DNA from 3 places in the Aquitalea pelogenes genome. Region 3 is predicted to be linked to each of the others. Evidence: predicted binding sites of a transcription regulator. Region 3 holds the regulator's gene; each other region holds the start of a gene.

What was found. The regulator FNR, encoded in region 3, switches genes on or off when oxygen is low (the NO sensors DNR and NnrR bind a similar motif). The targets are predictions, from matches to a motif close to TTGATNNNNATCAA.
Region 1: a site for FNR is predicted at 1,818-1,831, ahead of ACE3SE_RS20615 (DUF3149 domain-containing protein). Genes of this name have one in related genera too.
Region 2: a site for FNR is predicted at 3,705-3,718, ahead of ACE3SE_RS10900 (universal stress protein). Genes of this name have one in related genera too.

What each region holds. Positions count from the first base shown of each region.
Region 1 is NZ_JAYSDA010000040.1:390-6,357, forward strand. It holds gene arcD (arginine-ornithine antiporter) at 1-1,222, opposite strand, end outside; gene ACE3SE_RS20615 (DUF3149 domain-containing protein) at 1,601-1,738, opposite strand; gene ACE3SE_RS20620 (CDP-6-deoxy-delta-3,4-glucoseen reductase) at 1,983-3,017, opposite strand; gene ACE3SE_RS20625 (SDR family NAD(P)-dependent oxidoreductase) at 3,059-3,976, shown strand; gene trmB (tRNA (guanosine(46)-N7)-methyltransferase TrmB) at 4,013-4,693, shown strand; gene ACE3SE_RS20635 (glutathione peroxidase) at 4,821-5,315, opposite strand; gene ACE3SE_RS20640 (DUF1841 family protein) at 5,374-5,853, shown strand; gene ACE3SE_RS20645 (D-2-hydroxyacid dehydrogenase) at 5,923-5,968, opposite strand, start outside.
Region 2 is NZ_JAYSDA010000011.1:54,144-60,111, forward strand. It holds gene ACE3SE_RS10880 (sodium-dependent transporter) at 1-915, opposite strand, end outside; gene argE (acetylornithine deacetylase) at 1,039-2,220, opposite strand; RNA gene ffs (signal recognition particle sRNA small type) at 2,388-2,486, shown strand; gene ACE3SE_RS10895 (helix-turn-helix domain-containing protein) at 2,761-3,084, shown strand; gene ACE3SE_RS10900 (universal stress protein) at 3,192-3,641, opposite strand; gene ACE3SE_RS10905 (acyl-CoA thioesterase) at 3,761-4,186, shown strand; gene ACE3SE_RS10910 (TerB family tellurite resistance protein) at 4,204-4,617, shown strand; gene ACE3SE_RS10915 (AAA family ATPase) at 4,731-5,582, shown strand; gene xerC (tyrosine recombinase XerC) at 5,590-5,968, shown strand, end outside.
Region 3 is NZ_JAYSDA010000019.1:76,569-82,536, forward strand. It holds gene ACE3SE_RS14900 (inositol monophosphatase family protein) at 1-5, opposite strand, end outside; gene ACE3SE_RS14905 (RNA methyltransferase) at 147-911, shown strand; gene ACE3SE_RS14910 (DUF1853 family protein) at 889-1,821, shown strand; gene ACE3SE_RS14915 (flavodoxin family protein) at 1,818-2,276, shown strand; gene fnr (fumarate/nitrate reduction transcriptional regulator Fnr) at 2,403-3,149, opposite strand; gene hemN (oxygen-independent coproporphyrinogen III oxidase) at 3,262-4,668, shown strand; gene ACE3SE_RS14930 (RrF2 family transcriptional regulator) at 4,765-5,238, opposite strand; gene hmpA (NO-inducible flavohemoprotein) at 5,323-5,968, opposite strand, start outside.

The DNA of each region.
Region 1 (5,968 bases), on a different contig from region 3:
CGATACCGGCAATACTCAGGTCACGGCCCTTGCCTTCACCAGCCTGGTAGCCTTCACCACGCCGGGCCACCATGAAGGAATACACGGCACACAGCAGGTAAGGAATCAGGATCATCGAGGTAGCCAGCGACAGCAGTGCCAGGTAACCGGCCGAGCTGAACAGGGTGATGATCAGGAACAGCTGGATCAAACCGTTGGTCAGCCACAGCGAAGCTGCCGGGGAACCGTTGGCATTGGTGGTGCCGAAGATGCGCGGCATCACACCGTCTTTGCCTGCCAGGTAAGGTGCTTCAGCAGCCAGCAGCGTCCAGGCCAGCAGTGCACCACCAACAGAAATCACCAGACCCGCATTCATGATGTTGGCACCCCAGGGGCCAATGGCTTTCTCCAGCACGTAGGCAGTGGACGGGTTCTTCAGCGCAGCCAGTTCAGGCTGGGTCATCACGCCCAGTGCCAGGACCGATACAGCCACCAGCAGGGCAATGGTCAGCAGGAAACCCACCACGGTAGCCTTGCCCACATCGCTCATTTTTTCGGCACGGCCCGAGAACATCGACGCACCTTCGATACCGATGAACACCCATACGGTCACCAGCATGGTGCTCTTCACCTGATCGACGATGGAACCCAGCTTCGGATTACCCCAGAAGTCGAGATTGAAGGTGTCAATCTTGAAGGCAAACACCACCAGTACGATGAACAGCGCCAGCGGAACCAGTTTGGCAATGGTGGTGATGGTGTTGATGAATGCCGCACCATGCACGCCACGCAATACCAGGAAATGCAGGCCCCACAGCAAGACAGAGGCACAGATGATGGCGGTCGGCGTGTTGCCATCACCAAAAGCGTGGAACCAGAAACCCAGTGCCGAGAACATCACGACAAAGTAGGACACATTGCCGATCCAGGCCGAAATCCAGTAACCCCAGGCCGAGTTGAAGCCCATGTAGTCACCGAAACCGGCGCGGGCATAACCATATACACCACCTTCTACTTCCGGTTTGCGGTTGGCCAGCATCTGGAAGGCAAATGCCAGCGTCAGCATGCCGAGGAAGGTGATGGCCCAACCAATGATGATGGCGCCGGCACCGGCACCTGCCGCCATGTTTTGCGGTAGCGAGAAGATGCCGCCGCCAATCATGGAACCCACTACCAGTGCGGTAAGTGCACCCAGTTTCAGTTTGGGTGCTCCGCCACCTTGCACTTCTGTATCAGTGGACATTTTCGTTCTCCGTGAAATACATTAACCTGAAAACTATCTGTATATTATTAATTTCTAATTCAATGATGCAATGATAGTCATCGAAGCGCTCCGATTCCAGAAAGCAGCTACATATGTTTGATCAGGATCAAATGAAAAAATGGAACAAAAAAGAGCAACAGAAGAATGTTGGCTGGGTTATAGGAAGAGCTGCCTGTCTATCCAAATTGGATTTTTTTATATGAACTCGTTCTTTATTGGCAATTTTTAATAAATTATTTTTCAATAAAGACTGATAGACAAACGGCAGGCAAAAAAAATGGATACGGCCCACCACCGTATCCACCAACACACACATCAAGAGGAAATCTGGACACACACCAACTGGTGCTAAACCTGTCAGTCGTTCGGTCCTGCGTTCTTCACCTTACGACTGATCACAAAAATCACACCACATACCACCACAGTAGCAAAGACAATGGTTGCCAAACCCAGAACACCGACATCGTCGGAAAGAAGTTGACCTAGCAGTTCCATCTCCCACTCCTCATAGCTGGCGTTTGCCGCCTTGATTGATTAGTCGATGGTCATAATAACCCTACAAAAAATGTGGATGTTGACGCAAATCAACAATCTGTCCGCACCCTGTGGCCAACGGGAAAATCCCACAAAAACAAAACGATGCCGGACATACCTCGCAGAGCGGCCATTTCGCTGGCAAGTACAAAAATGAAAAAGCCCCTGTATGGCAGGGGCTTTTTGATGACAGAGGACTGGCAGATCAGGGCTGCTTGTTACCACCCATGTCCTTGGACAGGAAGAAGGCGTCAGAGAAGAATTCGTCTTCCGGCAGCTTGCGTTCGGCAATGAAGCTGCGATGGGCAGACTCCACCATGACCGGAGCACCACAGGCATACACCTGGTAGCCGGACAGGTCGGCAAAGTCATCCAGCACCGCCTGATGTACAAAGCCGGTGCGGCCTTGCCATTCGTCTTCCGGCAGCGCCTCGGACAACACCGGAATCACGGTGATGTTGGCATGCGCGGCCTGCCAGCTGGCAGCCAGTTCGGCCATGTAGAGGTCTGCCTTGGTGCGTGCGCCCCAATACAGCACCATCTGACGCTGGATACCGTGATGGATGGCGTGTTCGATGATGCCCTTGACCGGCGCAAAGCCGGTACCGCTGGCCACGAAGATGATGGGCTTGTCCGAATCCTCACGCAGGAAGAAAGAACCCATCGGTCCCTTGAAGCGCATGATTTCGCGCTCTTTCATCTGGGTGAAGACGTAATCGGAGAAACTACCACCAGGCTGATGACGGATATGCAGCTCCAGGAAGGCATCATCATGCGGCGCATTGGCAATGGAGAAACTGCGTTTCTTGCCATCCTTCATCAGGATGTCGATGTACTGACCGGCGCGGAACTGCAGGCGTTCGGAAACCGGCAATTTCAGTTTGAGCACGGCAACGTCGTGCATTTTCACCATGCTTTCCACGCGGCACGGCAGGGTCTTGATCTGGATGTCACCAGCACCGGCCACTTCACGGGCTTCAATGGTGATATCGCCTTGCGGGCGGGCACAGCAGAACAGGGTCATGCCCTGGATGCGTTCGTTTTCCGGCAGGGCTTTTTCCTGATAGCCGTCCTGGCTAACCTCACCCTCCACTACCTTGCCCTTGCAGGCGCCACAGGCACCATCGCGGCAGCCATAAGGCAGACCGACATTCTGGCGCAAAGCCGCTTCCAGAATGGTTTCATGCGCTTCAACACTGAACGTATGCCCGCTCGGGAGCACTTTGACCTGGGAAGTCATTGGGTACCTTTATTATTCCAAATCTCGGTAAGATGCAGCCTATGCGTACTTTATTGATTGCAGGCATGGGTGATGTCGCCCGACGGGCCCTGCCCCGACTCGTGCAGCACTGGAAAGTGCTGGTTCTGGCACATCACGCGCAAGCGGCTGAAACGGCGCGCGCTGGCGGTGCCATTCCGGTCATGGCCAATCTGGACGATGCCGCCAGCCTGGAGCGGCTGGCCGGTCTGGCCGATGATCTGTGGATAACCGCTCCACCACCAAGCCACGGAATGCGCGACAGCCGCACGCGCAAGTTGTTGTACGCACTGGCAAAAGCCGACAGGATACCACAGCGTATTAGCTATATCAGCACTACTGGCGTGTATGGAAATAGCGCCGGTAACTGGCTGGATGAATGTTCGCCCCCCATACCGCAAACCGAGCGCGCCTGGCGCCGGCTGGATGCAGAAAATACCCTGCGTGCCTTTGCCCGCCACCATGGCAGCCAGCTGACCATTCTGCGCGCACCCGGCATTTATGCGCTTGAGCGCCTGCCGCTGACCCGTCTTGTGCAAAACACGCCCTTGATCCGGCCAGAAGAAGACAGCTTCAGTAATCATATCCACGCCGACGACCTGGCCTGCCTGTGTATTGCCAGCCTGCAGCAAAACCGTGGTGGCATCCGCATTTACAATGCCTGCGACCAGGAACCACTCACCATCACCGACTGGTATGCCATGCTGGCTGATGCACTGTCCATGCCACTACCGCCACGGCTATCCCGCGCAGAAGTACAAGCGGCCGTCAGCCCGGGTTTATGGTCTTACATGGCGGAATCCCGCCGCTTTCGCCACCAGCGCCTGGCAGAACTGGGCGTGACGCTGCGCTACCCCACGGCACGCGAATTTGTCGCACAACTGGCGGCAAATCCGGCCTGGCAGAGCGTGGCACTCGCTAAGGCCGGCAAGATTCGGTAACATGCGCGTCTTCTTGCAATTATCTGTTTGAATCACATGGAAAATCCGGCATTCGGGCGCGCCATCAGAAGCTTTGTGCTGCGTCAGGGACATCTGTCTGCAGGTCAGCAACGCGCAATGGACGAGGGCATGCCCAAATGGGGCATTGCATATCAGCCAACCGTCATCGACCTGGAGCAGGCTTTTGGCCGCCAGGCACCCAAGGTGCTGGAAATCGGCTTTGGCATGGGTGGTGCAACCGCTGAAATTGCAGCGGCCAATCCTGCTATCGACTATCTGGGCGTGGAAGTGCACTCCCCCGGCGTGGGCAATCTGTGCAAGCTGATTGCCGAGAAAGAGCTGAGCAATCTGCGCATCATCCGTCACGATGCGGTGGAAGTGCTGGACAACATGCTGGCCGACGGCAGCCTGGACGGCGTGCATATTTTCTTCCCCGACCCCTGGCACAAGAAACGCCACAACAAGCGTCGCCTGATCCAGGCCCCGCTGGTGGAAAAACTGGTGAAGAAGCTGAAACCAGGCGGCTATCTGCACGCTGCTACCGACTGGGAAGACTACGCCATCCAGATCATGGAAGTGTTCAGCGCCAATGGCGATCTGGCCAATAGCGCCGATGGCTATGCGCCGCGCCCGGACTACCGTCCGCTGACCAAGTTTGAGGCCCGTGGCATCAAGCTGGGTCATGGCGTATGGGACATCATCTTCCGCCGCAAGTAAGCCCCGCGAACAGAGCCCCCGCTCCAGCGTTGCGCCGCCTTGCCGTACGCCATGTACTGTCTGCGGCGGCGCGCCTTGGCCCGGGTTCTCTACGAGGTTTTGTTGGCGGTTCCAAGCCAGACCGGTTTCAGTCGGCAGTGACACGCCGGCTCAGCAAGACTTCGATGTCCGGCAGCAGTTCATGTGGAGCCACTGCCGGTTCGAAGCGTTTTACCACCCTGCCCTTTCCATCCAGCAGAAACTTGGTGAAATTCCATTTCACCGGGTGCGGATGTGCGCTATCCGCCTGGGTCAGCCAGCGCCACAAGGGATGTGCCTGCGGGCCGTTAACCTCCACCTTGGCCGATAACGGCAGCGTCAGTTGAAAGCGGCTGGCACAGAAACTGGCAATCTGGGCATCCGTGCCCGGTTCTTGCCCGCCAAACTGGTTGCAGGGAAAGGCCAGCACCCGCAAGCCTTGTCCGGACAGGCTGTCATGCAATTCCTGCAGGCCCGCATATTGCCGGGTATAGCCACACTCGCTGGCCGTGTTCACCAGCAATACCACCTGGCCCTGCAGGGTGCTCAGCGCCATGGAACTGCCATCAGGCAGGAGCATGGAAAAATCGTAAAGCGTGGTCATGGTGGGCTCCCTTCCGTATAATCGGGGCTTATCCGAGAAACCTACTCAGGTATTGCGCATGTTGTTCTCACCCAGCCGCCAGGATGCGCGCGGCTTCTTTTTTGAAACCTGGAAAAAACACCAGACTGGCAGCGTGCTGACCGATCTGGAAAAGATCGTGCTTTCCATTCTTATAGACCACCCCGAGTACCACTCCATCCTGAATCATCCGGAAAAGTACCTGGAACAGGAATGGACGCCGGAAATGGGCGAGACCAACCCGTTCCTGCACATGGGCCTGCATGTGGCTATCGAGGAACAGCGCTCCATCGACCAGCCCTTCGGTATCCGTTCACTCTACGCCCAGCTGGCCTTGCGCCACGGCAACGAGCATCGTGCCCAGCACGAGATGATGGAATGCCTGGGCGAGATGATCTGGCATGCGCAGCGCTATGGCGGCGGCCCGGACGTGAACCGCTACATTTCCTGTGTGCGCGGCAAGCTGGGCATGGGCGAAGAGGAAACACCGCGCATCAATCCGAACGATATTCCGGACTGAGCATGTTCAGGTGCTTAACAAAAAAGCAGGCTCGCAAGCCTGCTTTTTTCATGTGCTTCGCCATTGCGTTCACACCAGGCGATTGGCTTCCTGACCGCTGACAAAGGCCGTGACA
Region 2 (5,968 bases), on a different contig from region 3:
AGGAATGGTGATGAACAGCAGCGACGGCCCGGCTTCCGGCTTGAAGCCAAAGGCAAACACTGCCGGAAAAATGGCAATACCAGCCAGCATGGACACAAACAGGTCGGCACACATCACGCGCAAGGTGGTGGCAGGAATGTTCTGATCGTCACGAAAATAGCTGCCATAGGTCATCATGGTACCCATGCCGATGGACAACTTGAAAAATGCCAGGCCAACCGCAGTCAACACCACTGCGGCAGTAATCTTGGAGAAATCCGGGGCAAACAGGAAACTGATGCCCAGCATGGCACCAGGCAGCATCAGGCTGCGCACGCCAATAACCAGCAGCAGCAAGAACAGGATGGGCATCAGCTTCTTGGTGACAGCCTCAATCCCCTTGGCCACCCCCATCAGCAAGATACCGCCAATCAGGGCCAGCACCAGCCATTGCCACAGCAGCGACTGCACCGGGTCGGCAATCAGGCTGCCAAAAGCCGCCGAGGTGACTTTCGGATCGCTGGACAGAATGCCACCGCCAATCGCCTTGAACACATAGGCAAACACCCAGGCAGCCACTTCGGAATAAAACGCCATGATCAGGAAGGCCGACAATACGCCAAAAGCGCTGATCAACCACCACGGCTGGCCGGCAGGTGCCAGCTTTTTCAATGCAGTGACTGCATCGGACTTGGCACGGCGGCCCAGCATGATTTCCGAAATCATCACCGGCAAGCCCACCAGCAAGGTGGCACAGACATACACGATCAGAAAACCGGCACCGCCATTGGTCCCGGTCAGATAGGGAAATTTCCAGATATTACCCAGCCCGACCGCCGAGCCGAGCGTGGCGGCCAGTACGCCAAAACTGGAGGTAAATCCGTCACGTGCCTTGCTGGCACCTGCGGACGCCGAGGATCTGCTGTCCTGTTTCATTTGGTCTCTCATCACGACAAAATTCAAACCCGCTCAAGCGATAACCTGAACGGATTACACGGGTTCCGGGGTCACCGGAGCGGCGATTCTGAAGTGATTTTCCAGACCATGCAAAATTATTTGTCAGTCACCACCCGGCACGCGACACAACTCGGCAGTCAGCCGTGCCAGCCAGTCAAAACAGGCTGCCAGTTGACCCTCCTCAATAAATTCATCCGGGCGATGTGCCTGCTCGATCGAACCTGGTCCCAGCACGACACAAGGGATGCCGGCCGCATGGAAAACACCAGCTTCCGTGGTATACGCCACACCGTCACCACCCTGACAAGCGCACAGCTTTTCCACATAGTGCAGCACTTCACTTTGCGGTGTAGCCTCGAATGCCGGGCAATATACGCGCGGCTCAATGGAGATTTCCGCTTCCGGGGCCACCTGGCGCATTTCGAGCAACAGATTGTCGGCATAGTCACGCACCGAATCGACAAAGCGCTGCGGATCATCCCCTGGCAGCCAGCGGCACTCAAAGGTGAATTCGCAATCCTTGGGCACGATGTTGTTGGCCGTACCGCCGGAAATGGTGCCAGTTTGCAAGGTGGTAAACGGCACATCATACAATGGCTGGTGATGACCAAACGACGCCTCGGTGTCGGCCAGACGACGGACATGGGTAATCAGCCTGGCGGCATATTCAATGGCATTCACCCCTTGCGGTGTGAGCGAGGAATGCGCAGCCCGCCCCTGTACATGGCAGTGGTAATGGGCAATGCCCTTGTGTGCCACCACCGGACGCATTGAGGTCGGCTCGCCAATGATGCAACCGGCCAGCGGCACCTGCTCTTGTAACAACCCATCAATCAGGCGAGGCACGCCCAGACAGCCCACTTCCTCGTCATAAGACAAGGCAATACCGATGCCCTGCTGCAGGCTTCCCTCCGCTGCAAGCCTCACCCACTCCGGCACATGCGCCAGTACGCAGGCAATGAAACCCTTCATATCGCATGCACCGCGGCCATACCAACGACCGTCTCCCTTGTCGGTGAGGGTGAACGGCGGTGAAGTCCACGCCTGCCCATCCACCGGCACCACATCGGTATGACCGGACAGCAACAGAACCGGCAGGTCTGCCGCACCTATCCGGGCAAACAGGTTGGCCTTGCTGCCATCATCATTCAAGGTCAGCTGGCTGCTCAGGCCGTAAGCCTGCAGATACTCCTCTACCCAACGGATCAGTGCGAGATTGGAATGACGGCTGGTGGTGTCAAAGCCCACCAGTGTTTGCAGCAGGGAAAGATAGGAGGAAGACATGAGGCAGTCCTGTAACAAGGCAAAACATAGGCGGAGTCTGCCCCCAGAGCTGCTACTCAGGCAATATGCCTGCCAATAAAAAGGCTGCCTGCCCCCAGCCGGATAGCCTTTTTCTACAGCACTCTTGGCAAGCATGCCGAAACCCGCTATTATTCGCACTCTTCTGCGGCGGGTCTCCTCGCATTGTACGGTAGCAAACCTGGTCAGGTCCGGAAGGAAGCAGCCATAGTTACTTAGTGCAAGTGCCGAGGGTCAGGCTCGCCACCCCTCCCCTCTTTGGTTCTACCATCATCTATATACATGTTTACGACATGTAACTACCATTTTCGTGCCAGATGGATGACATTCCGTTGTATTCCTAGATAAGAATACGCTAACATATCATTCATGCGCATGTAATCCATGACGGAACTTAATGATTTTTTTCAAATCACATTATTCCTTATGGATTTTCTTTGCTATTTTTAGGACATAGGGCAGTGTCCTAAGCCAAAACAATAATTCAATACAATACTGTTAGCCTTTTAAGAGGAACAACCCATGAAACTCTTTGAAAAAATCACCAATCCGCGTGAAATCCGCCGCAAGCTGGGCCTGAATCAGCAAGAGTTCTGGAGCCGCATCGGCGTAACACAGTCCGGCGGTTCCCGTTACGAAAGCGGCCGCAACATGCCCAAACCGGTTCGCGAACTGCTGCGTCTGGTTCATGTCGAGCAGATCGAACTGTCCAAGGTACGTCGCGAAGACTTCGAAATTGTCGAGTACCTGAAAGAAACCCACCCTGACCTGTACAAGAGCCTGCGCAAGGCCGTACGTGCCAAGATGGAAGCGCAGGAAGGCAGCAGCGAAGCAACCGCTGGCTGATATTCCCGCCACCCAAAAAAAGCAGCCGTCAAACCATCTGGTTCAACGGCTGCTTTTTTCATGAGCAAACCGCTATGCAGTGGTACATAGCGGTCTGGAAAACCTGCTTACTCACCGGCATTGCGTACCAGCAGGACCGGCACATCTGCCTGCTTGAGCAAGCCTTCGGCAACACTACCCATCAGGATATGCATCAAGCCGCTCCAGCCATGGGTACCCATCACCACCAGATCAGCACCCCAGGTATTGGCATCATCAATCAGCACTGATGCAATCTTGTCACCCCAGCTCTCCAGGATCTTGACTTCAGGGGTCAGCCCGGCAGCCACTGCCTGTGCCTGTGCCTGTCCCAGCACTTGCTCACCGGCCTGCTTGATGGACTTTTGCAGCTCGGCAGCATCCAGGAACTCCGTACCGCCCCAGCCAAACTGCGCCAGATCAACCACATGCACCAGACGAAGGGTGCTACCCATGCTCTTGGCAAGTCGGCATGCTTCAGCCAATGCCAGGTTGGACGTATCACTATCATCCACCGGCACGAAAATGCGTTGGTACATAAGCCTCTCCTTGTGTGTGTTGGCAGCCATGCATTCAGTCTAGCAAACCACCCCGGCTTGCTGTTGATACAGATTAAGACAGTCGATTAGACTGAATGTCATTTTATTCAGGTGAAATCATGGCACGCATCAAGATTGCGCTTCCCGAGCAGTTCATCTTCCAGACCAGCATGGACGTGCGCATTGGCGACATCAACTACGGCGGCCACATGGCCAATGATGCCATTTTGCGCCTGGCGCACGAGGTGCGCCTGCGCTGGTTGAAAAGCATGGGCTACAGCGAGCTGGATGTCGAGGGCGTTGGCATCATCATGGCCGATGCAGCCGTCATGTACCGTGCCGAAGCATTTCACGGCGACCAACTGGTGTTCAATCTCGGCACCGCCGATCTCAACAAGTACGGGCTGGACATCGTCTATCAGGCGACAGATGGCAACAATGGCAAAGAAGTGGCAAGATTGAAGACAGGCATCGTATTCTTCGATTACCAGACTCGTCAGGTCGCAGCCATGCCCGCAGCCTTTGCGGCAAGGCTTCATCAATAACAACAAGGAATCTCGTGATGCGTCCATACCCGATTAACAGCCCCGAGGCCATTGCCCGTTTGCTGGCCATGTTCATGATTTCCGATGGCAACATGGACCCGCGCGAGCTGGACCTGCTGGAAAAAGTCAACGTCTACGACCTGATCGGCCTGTCGCGCAAGCAATTTGCCCAGGTTCTGACAGACTACTGTGACGATATTTCCGACGAAGCGGAGCAGGACGGCACCATTCATCTGCTGGATACCGACCGGATCGAAACCATGCTGGCCGAGGTGACCAATCCGGCCAAACGCATCCTGACCTGTGTGCTGGCCATGGATATCAGCAAATCGGACGGCACCATCAGCGACCCGGAAATTGTCTTGCTGCGCCACATGATGAAAGAATGGAACATCAGCCTGGACGACCTGGAACGCCAGTTCGTGCGCTGAACCCCTGAGGCGGCAACCGGGTACGAGGCCCGGCATCCGTGCTAAAGCATTGCGCAAGCCGCCCGGCCCGTCCTGGCGGCTTTGTCATTGATAACAACAAGGTGCTAACCCATATGCAAACCCGCTTTACCGGCAGCGATCAATACGTTGCCACCGACGACCTGATGATGGCAGTCAATGCTGCCATCACGCTGCAACGCCCTTTGCTGGTTAAAGGCGAGCCGGGTACCGGCAAGACCATGCTGGCCGAAGAAATTGCCGCCAGCCTGGGCCGGCAGCTGATTGTCTGGCCGATCAAATCCAGTACCAAAGCCCAGCACGGGCTATACGAATACGATGCGGTATCCCGCCTGCGTGACTCCCAGCTGGGCGATGCCAAGGTTCATGACATCAGTAATTACATCATCAAGGGGCAGCTATGGCAGGCCTTCGAGGCGGATACGGCACCGGTGTTGCTGATTGATGAAATTGACAAGGCGGACATCGAATTCCCCAACGACTTGCTGCGCGAACTGGACCAGATGGAGTTTTTTGTGCACGAGACGCAGCAATTTGTTCGTGCCCGTCAGCGGCCCATCATCATCATTACTTCCAATAACGAGAAGGAACTGCCAGACGCTTTCCTGCGCCGCTGCTTCTTCCATTACATCCGTTTTCCCGATCCGGCCACCATGCAGACCATCGTGGACGTGCACTACCCCGGCCTGCAACAGCAGTTGGTCAGCCAGGCACTGGAAGTGTTTTTTGCCATCCGTGAAATGCCTGGCCTGAAGAAAAAGCCCACCACTTCCGAACTGCTGGACTGGCTGAAGCTGCTGGGCAGTGAGGGCATAGACAGCGCACAACTGGCCGCCCAGCACCAGTCGGCCAGCCTGCCGCCACTGGCAGGCGCCCTGTTGAAGAACGAGCAGGACCTGTCCTTGTTCGAGCGCCTGAGCAATATGGCACGCCTGCGCCGTGGCTGAGTCTGACATGCTGGCTGCATTCCGTGACAGCTTGCGGCTGCAAGGCAAGAGCCCGCACACGCTGGATGCCTATGTGCGCGACTTGCAAGGCCTGCAACTGCTACTTGGCAGCCGCGACACCCTGCAGGCGCAGGCCGATGACATCCGCAAGGCCATGGCCACCCTGCACGCACGCGGCCTGGGTAGTCGCAGCCTGGCACGCAAGCTGTCATCGTGGCGGCAGTTCTACGACTGGCTGCAACAAAAACAGGCCATCGGGATCAATCCTTGCCTGGGCCTGCGCGCGCCCAAGCAGGACAAGCCCCTGCCCAAGGCGCTGCCGGTGGATGGTACTGCAGCTCTGCTGGAACACATTCCGCATGATGAAACCCTCAGCCTGCGCGACC
Region 3 (5,968 bases):
TGCATTGACGGCCTCTAGAACGGATAGCAGATGTCAGCCAACATGGCTCGACATCTGACAGTAACAATCTGGGTTAAGGAACAAAAAAAGCCGGCGCGAGCGCGCGGGCTTTTTGATATGCCCGCCATTTTAATGTGAAACTGCTGATGAATAAACCCCAAGTACCTGATTTTCTGAAAAACATTCGCATCGTGTTGGCTCGGCCCAACCATCCGGGCAATATCGGTTCGGCCGCACGGGCGATGAAAACCATGGGGCTGACCCGCCTGTATCTGGTTGAACCCAAAGTGTTTCCCAGCGATGAAGCCAATGCCCTGGCCTCCGGTGCCGTGGATGTGCTGGAGAGCGCCACCGTGGTGGCGAGCCTCAGTGAGGCGCTCAGCGACGTCACCGTGGCCTGCGCGCTTACCAGCCGCCGCCGCGAGCTGACCACGCCACTGTCCACTCCGCGCGAAACCACGCCCGAACTGGTGGCCCGTGCGCGCGATGGCGAACAGGTGGCGCTGGTGTTCGGCAATGAAACCTTCGGCCTGTCGATTGAAGAAGTGGAGCAGTGCAACCGGCTGGTTACCATTCCGGGCAACCCGGATTACTTCTCGCTCAACCTGGCCATGGCGGTGCAGGTGATGACTTACGAGCTGTTCAGCCATACCGGCGTTGACGTGGAATACCTGCGTCCGGAAAGCGAAACCGCCAGCCTGGGCGAGGTGGAAGGCTTCTGCCAGCATCTGGACCAGACCATGGATGCCATCGGCTACTACCGCCGCCGTAACAGCGAGCGACTGATGCGCCGCATGCGCGCGCTGTTCAACCGTTCCGGCATGCTGCGCGACGAGGTGGACATCCTGCGTGGCCTGATGAAGCAGATCCAGCGCGTGGCAGACGGCCATGAGCACGGCGGCGAATCCTGATCGCGGTTTTTATCTGCCTTACACGCAGCCTGCGCTGCGTGATCTGGCTTTCCTGCTGACCGCACCTGCCCCCTGGGATAGCGGCTGCAATCTTTCGCCACAACGCCTGCTGGGCCCGGATGGCCCGGCCTTGCTGGCCGCGCTGGAGCAAGACCCGGCACCGCTCTATGCCTGGCTGGCCGACCAGCCCTGTCGCCGTCTGGGCCACTATGCCGAGCGCTTGCTGGCTTTCTGGTTTCACCTCGCGCCCCATATCGAGCTGGTGGCCGCCAATCTGCCGCTACGGGACGCCAGCGGCCGCACCATTGGCGAGTTTGATTTCCTGATCCGGCTGGATGGCGAACCACTGCACGTGGAAACCGCCAGCAAATTCTATCTGCAACTGGGGGAGGGGCCGGACAGTCTGGTAGGCCCCAGTCTGCGCGATGCCTGGCTGCTGAAGGCAGGCAAATTGCAGGCGCAGTTGCAGCTGTCCCGCCACCCCCTGGCCCGGCGCGTGTTGCCGCCAGACTTTGTGGCCTGCGCCAGTCAGGCCCGGCTGGCCGGCTGGTTTTTCTATTCCCGACCGTCCCGTCCCATGCCGCCACTGGCTGCGGATCAGCTGCAAGGCTGGTTCAGCCCGCTATTGCACCCCTGGCCCAGTAGCAGCCCGGCATCACGCTGGATGTGGTTGCCACGCTTGAGCTGGCTGGCTCCGGCCCGTGTGGCCGAAGCCGAAGTGCGTGAACAGCACAGCCTGCGCCAGGAATTGCATCAGGCCGTGGTGCCGCAACTGGTGGCAGAGTTGCTGCCGCTGGGCGATGGCTACTGGGAGGAGGTGGCGCGCGGTTTCGTGGTGCCGCCAGGCTGGCCCGAAGCAACGCGCCTGCAGGCATTGATGGCCACGCTGCCAGGGAGTCCCGCCGCATGAAGCGCTTGCTGTTGTTGTATGCCAGCCAGACCGGCCGCACCTTGCAGCTGGTTGACGCCGTGCGCGCCAGCGTAGCGCAGCTGACGGATGACCTGCAGTTCAACTGCCTGCCCGCCGAGCAGGCCACACTGGATGATTTGCTGACATCAGACGGCATCGTGCTGGCAACGCCGGAGAATTTTGGCTATATGGCGGGCAAGATGAAAGATTTCTTTGACCGCACCTTCTACCCCGCACAGGGCCGCACCGAGGGGCTGGCTTGCCTCTTGCTGGTGTCAGCCGGTAACGATGGCATGGGGGCCGTGCACGCCATGCGGCGCATCATCGCCGGCTATGGCTGGCACGAAGTGCTGCCCGCCGTGGTGGTACGCGGCGAGCCGGACGCCGCGCAGCTGGCTGAAGTGGCGGAACGGGCCGAGCAACTGGTGGCCGGCATGCTGATCGGGCGCTGGTAATACCTTGCCCGGAAGAGTTAGTGCTTGCGGAGAATGGCGCGCCTGCCCTGATGGGCGGAAGATGCAAAAAGGGCGGTAAGGCGCATTGCGCCCACCGCCCGGATGGCTGTTACCGTGCCTGTCGGCTTATACGCCGTTGGCGTGGGTACAACCGGAGATCAGGTCCTTGAGTGCATCGGCCTTGATCAGCTGGATGTGCTTGTGGTCCACGCTCAGCCAGCCTTGCTGCTGGAACTTGGACAGCGTACGGCTGACGGTTTCCAGTTTCAGGCCGAGGAAGCTGCCGATTTCCTCGCGGCTCATGCGCAGGATGAAATCGTTGGCGGCAAAGCCGCGGGTGGACAGACGCTGTGACAGGTTCAGCAGGAAGGCAGCCAGACGTTCTTCTGCCTTCATGTTGCCCAGGAGCAGCATGACGTTCTGGTCACGCACGATTTCGCGGCTCATCAGCCGGAAAAAGTGGTGTTGCAGGCTGGGAATGTCGCGCCCCAGGCTTTCCATGCGGTTGAAGGGCAGTTCGCAGACTTCGCTGTCTTCCAGGGCAATGGCGTCGCAGCCATGCACATTGGACGAGATGCCATCCAGGCCCATGAGTTCGCCGGACATCAGAAAGCCGGTGACTTGTTCACGACCGTCCTGGCTTGCCACGCTGGTCTTGAAGAAACCGGTGCGCACGGCAAACAGCGACTTGAAGGCTTCGCCACTGCGGAACAGGTATTCACCGCGCTTGAGGCGGCGGCTCTGACGGATAACTGCATCCAGCTGCGTCATTTCGTCGCGGTTCAGCCCGATGGGCAGGCAGAGTTCGCGCAGACTGCAGTTGGAGCAGGACACCTTCAGTGCGTGCAGAGTGTGTTGGTGTTGGTCTGACATCGCGTGTTTTGTACAACCCTGTAAAGAAGCTTGACCCTTGTCAAAGCGGAATTCGCACGTTTTCCGCAAATTTACCAGTCCACCTGACGTTTGACTATCAATACCCGACGACATGCACACCACCCATCCGTTTTCGCCTACCCACTGTGAGTTCGACCGAGCATTGATCGAACGTCTTGATGGTTCCGGCCCAAGATACACTTCTTACCCGACCGCAGACCGGTTTACCCCGGCGTTTGGCGAGAAGGACTATAAAAGCTGGCTGATGCAGCGCCACCTGGGCATGCATCAGAACGCAATATCATTGTACGTTCATATACCGTTCTGTAATACGGTATGTTACTACTGCGGCTGCAACAAGATCATTACCAAGGACAAGAGCCGTGCCGACCGCTACCTCGATTACCTGGAAAAGGAAATCAAGCTGGTTGCCGCCTCGCTTGGCTGCCGGGAAAAGCTGATCCAGCTGCACTTTGGCGGCGGTACGCCAACCTTCCTGTCCGACGAGCAGCTGGACCGCCTGATGACCATGTTGCGTGCCCACTTCGAATTTTTGCCGGAGGGAGAATATTCCATCGAGATCGACCCGCGCAAGGTGGGTCGTGAAACCGTGCATCATCTGGCGCGACTGGGCTTCAACCGCATGAGCGTGGGCATTCAGGACTTCGACCCGCAGGTGCAAGCCGCGGTGAACCGGGTGCAAAGCGAGGAAGAAACGCTGGAGGTGATCGAGGCTGCGCGCGAAGCCGGCTTCAAGTCGGTCAGTGTGGACCTGATCTACGGCCTGCCGCTGCAAACCCGCGAGTCGCTCAAACGCACGCTGGACAAGGTGATTGCCATCAGTCCGGACCGCCTGGCGCTGTACAACTATGCCCATTTGCCCACCGTTTTCATGCCGCAACGGCGCATCAACGAGGCGGACCTGCCAGCCGCCAGCACCAAGCTGGACATCCTGCAGGACGCGGTAAAGAGCCTGGCGGATGCAGGCTATGTATTCATTGGCATGGACCACTTTGCCAAGCCGGAAGATGACCTGGCCATTGCCTTGCGCCAGGCCCGCCTGCAGCGCAATTTCCAGGGCTATTCCACTCATGCCGACTGCGACATGATCGGCCTTGGCGTGTCGTCCATCGGCAAGGTTGGCCCCTGTTACAGCCAGAACGAGAAGGACCTGGACAGCTATTACGCCGCGCTGGACGAAGGCCGGCTGCCGGTAATGCGCGGTATGGTGCTGGATCAGGACGACATCCTGCGTCGCGGCATCATCCAGGCGCTGATGTGCCGCTTCTCCTTGTCGGTGGAAGCCATCGAGCAGGTGCACGGCATCAATTTCGCCGAGTATTTTTCTGCCGAGCTGCCAGCCATCCGCGAGTACCACAAGCTGGGCCTGCTGACCTTTGACGGCGATTTCCTGATGGTGGAGCCCAAAGGGCGTTTCCTGATCCGCAATATCGCCATGCTGTTCGACCGCCATTTGCGTGAACGGGAAACCAAGGCACGTTATTCCAAGACCATCTGATGGTTTTGTTCAGACTGTTTAAAGGGTTATCCCCTAAAAAAGCAGTAAAAAAAGCCCGCAGGTAGCGGGCTTTTTCATTGAAAAAGTGATGGTTTTTTACAACACATCCGGTGCGGTTTTGTCGGCCGACTGCGGTCTGGGGCTGCGATGCAGGCGAATGATGGCCTCGCCGGTGGGGCTGGCAATCACATCGCGCAGCGTGTAACTGTCCAGTGTGCTGAAAAATGCCTGCATGCCCACATCCAGCACGGCCTTGAGCTGGCAGTCCTGACGCAGCGCGCAAGGCGGTTCGGCGCAGTCAATCAGCGGCACATTGCCTTCCAGCGTGCGGATGATGCCGCCCAGGCGGTAATGCTCGGGCGGCTGGGCCAGCGCCAGCCCGCCACCCTTGCCACGGCTGTTGTTCAGCCAGCCTTGCACCCCCATGAAATGCACCACTTTCACCAGGTGATTGCGCGACACCTCGAAGCGTTCGGCAATTTCGCTGATGGTGACCGGTTGCTCCCGGTCGCGGTGCGTCAGGTACATCAGCACGCGCAGGCCAAGGTCGGTAAAGCGGTTCAGTTGCATGGCAGTAAAGTGGGCTGGGAAAGTGCCGCGCAGGATACTCCGCAGCGCGGCAGCTCACAATGCGCAGCGACAAACAAAGCCAATTCAGCCGGTGGTCATGGCATTGGAGCCAAACACTTCCATGTGGATGCGCGTGGCTTCTACCCCGGCCTCGCGCAGCTGGCGGTGCTGTTGCTGCATGAAGCCTACCGGGCCGCACAAATAATAGTCGGCATCCGGCAGCAGGGCATGGGCACGGATGGCATCGGCATCGATACGGCCTTGCTGATGGAAGTCCACACCAAGGGTATCGTTTGCGGCCGGGGTTTCATAAAACACGCGCTGCTGCAGCTGCGCATGCTGCTGCGCCAGTGTGCCGACTTCCTGTTTCATGGCGTGAACCGCCCCGTGACGTGCGGCGTGCAAATAGCGGATGGGCCGCGACTGATCACTGGCCAGCAAGTGCTGCAGCATGGACAGCAGCGGAGTCTGGCCCACCCCGGCACTGATCAGCACCACCGGGGTGTCCCGCTCCTGATGCAGCACGAAATCACCAAATGGTGGTGATACCTGCAGGATGTCCCCTTCGGCCAGTTCGGTATGCAAGATGCCGGACACCTTGCCGGCGGGAGCCTCATCGCGGGCGTCTTCCCGCTTCACCGAAATACGCAGCCAGTCCTTGCCGGGTGCATCGGACAGGCTGTACTGGCGCGGCTGGCTCAGGCCCCATTCCGGAATGAAACGCTGCACC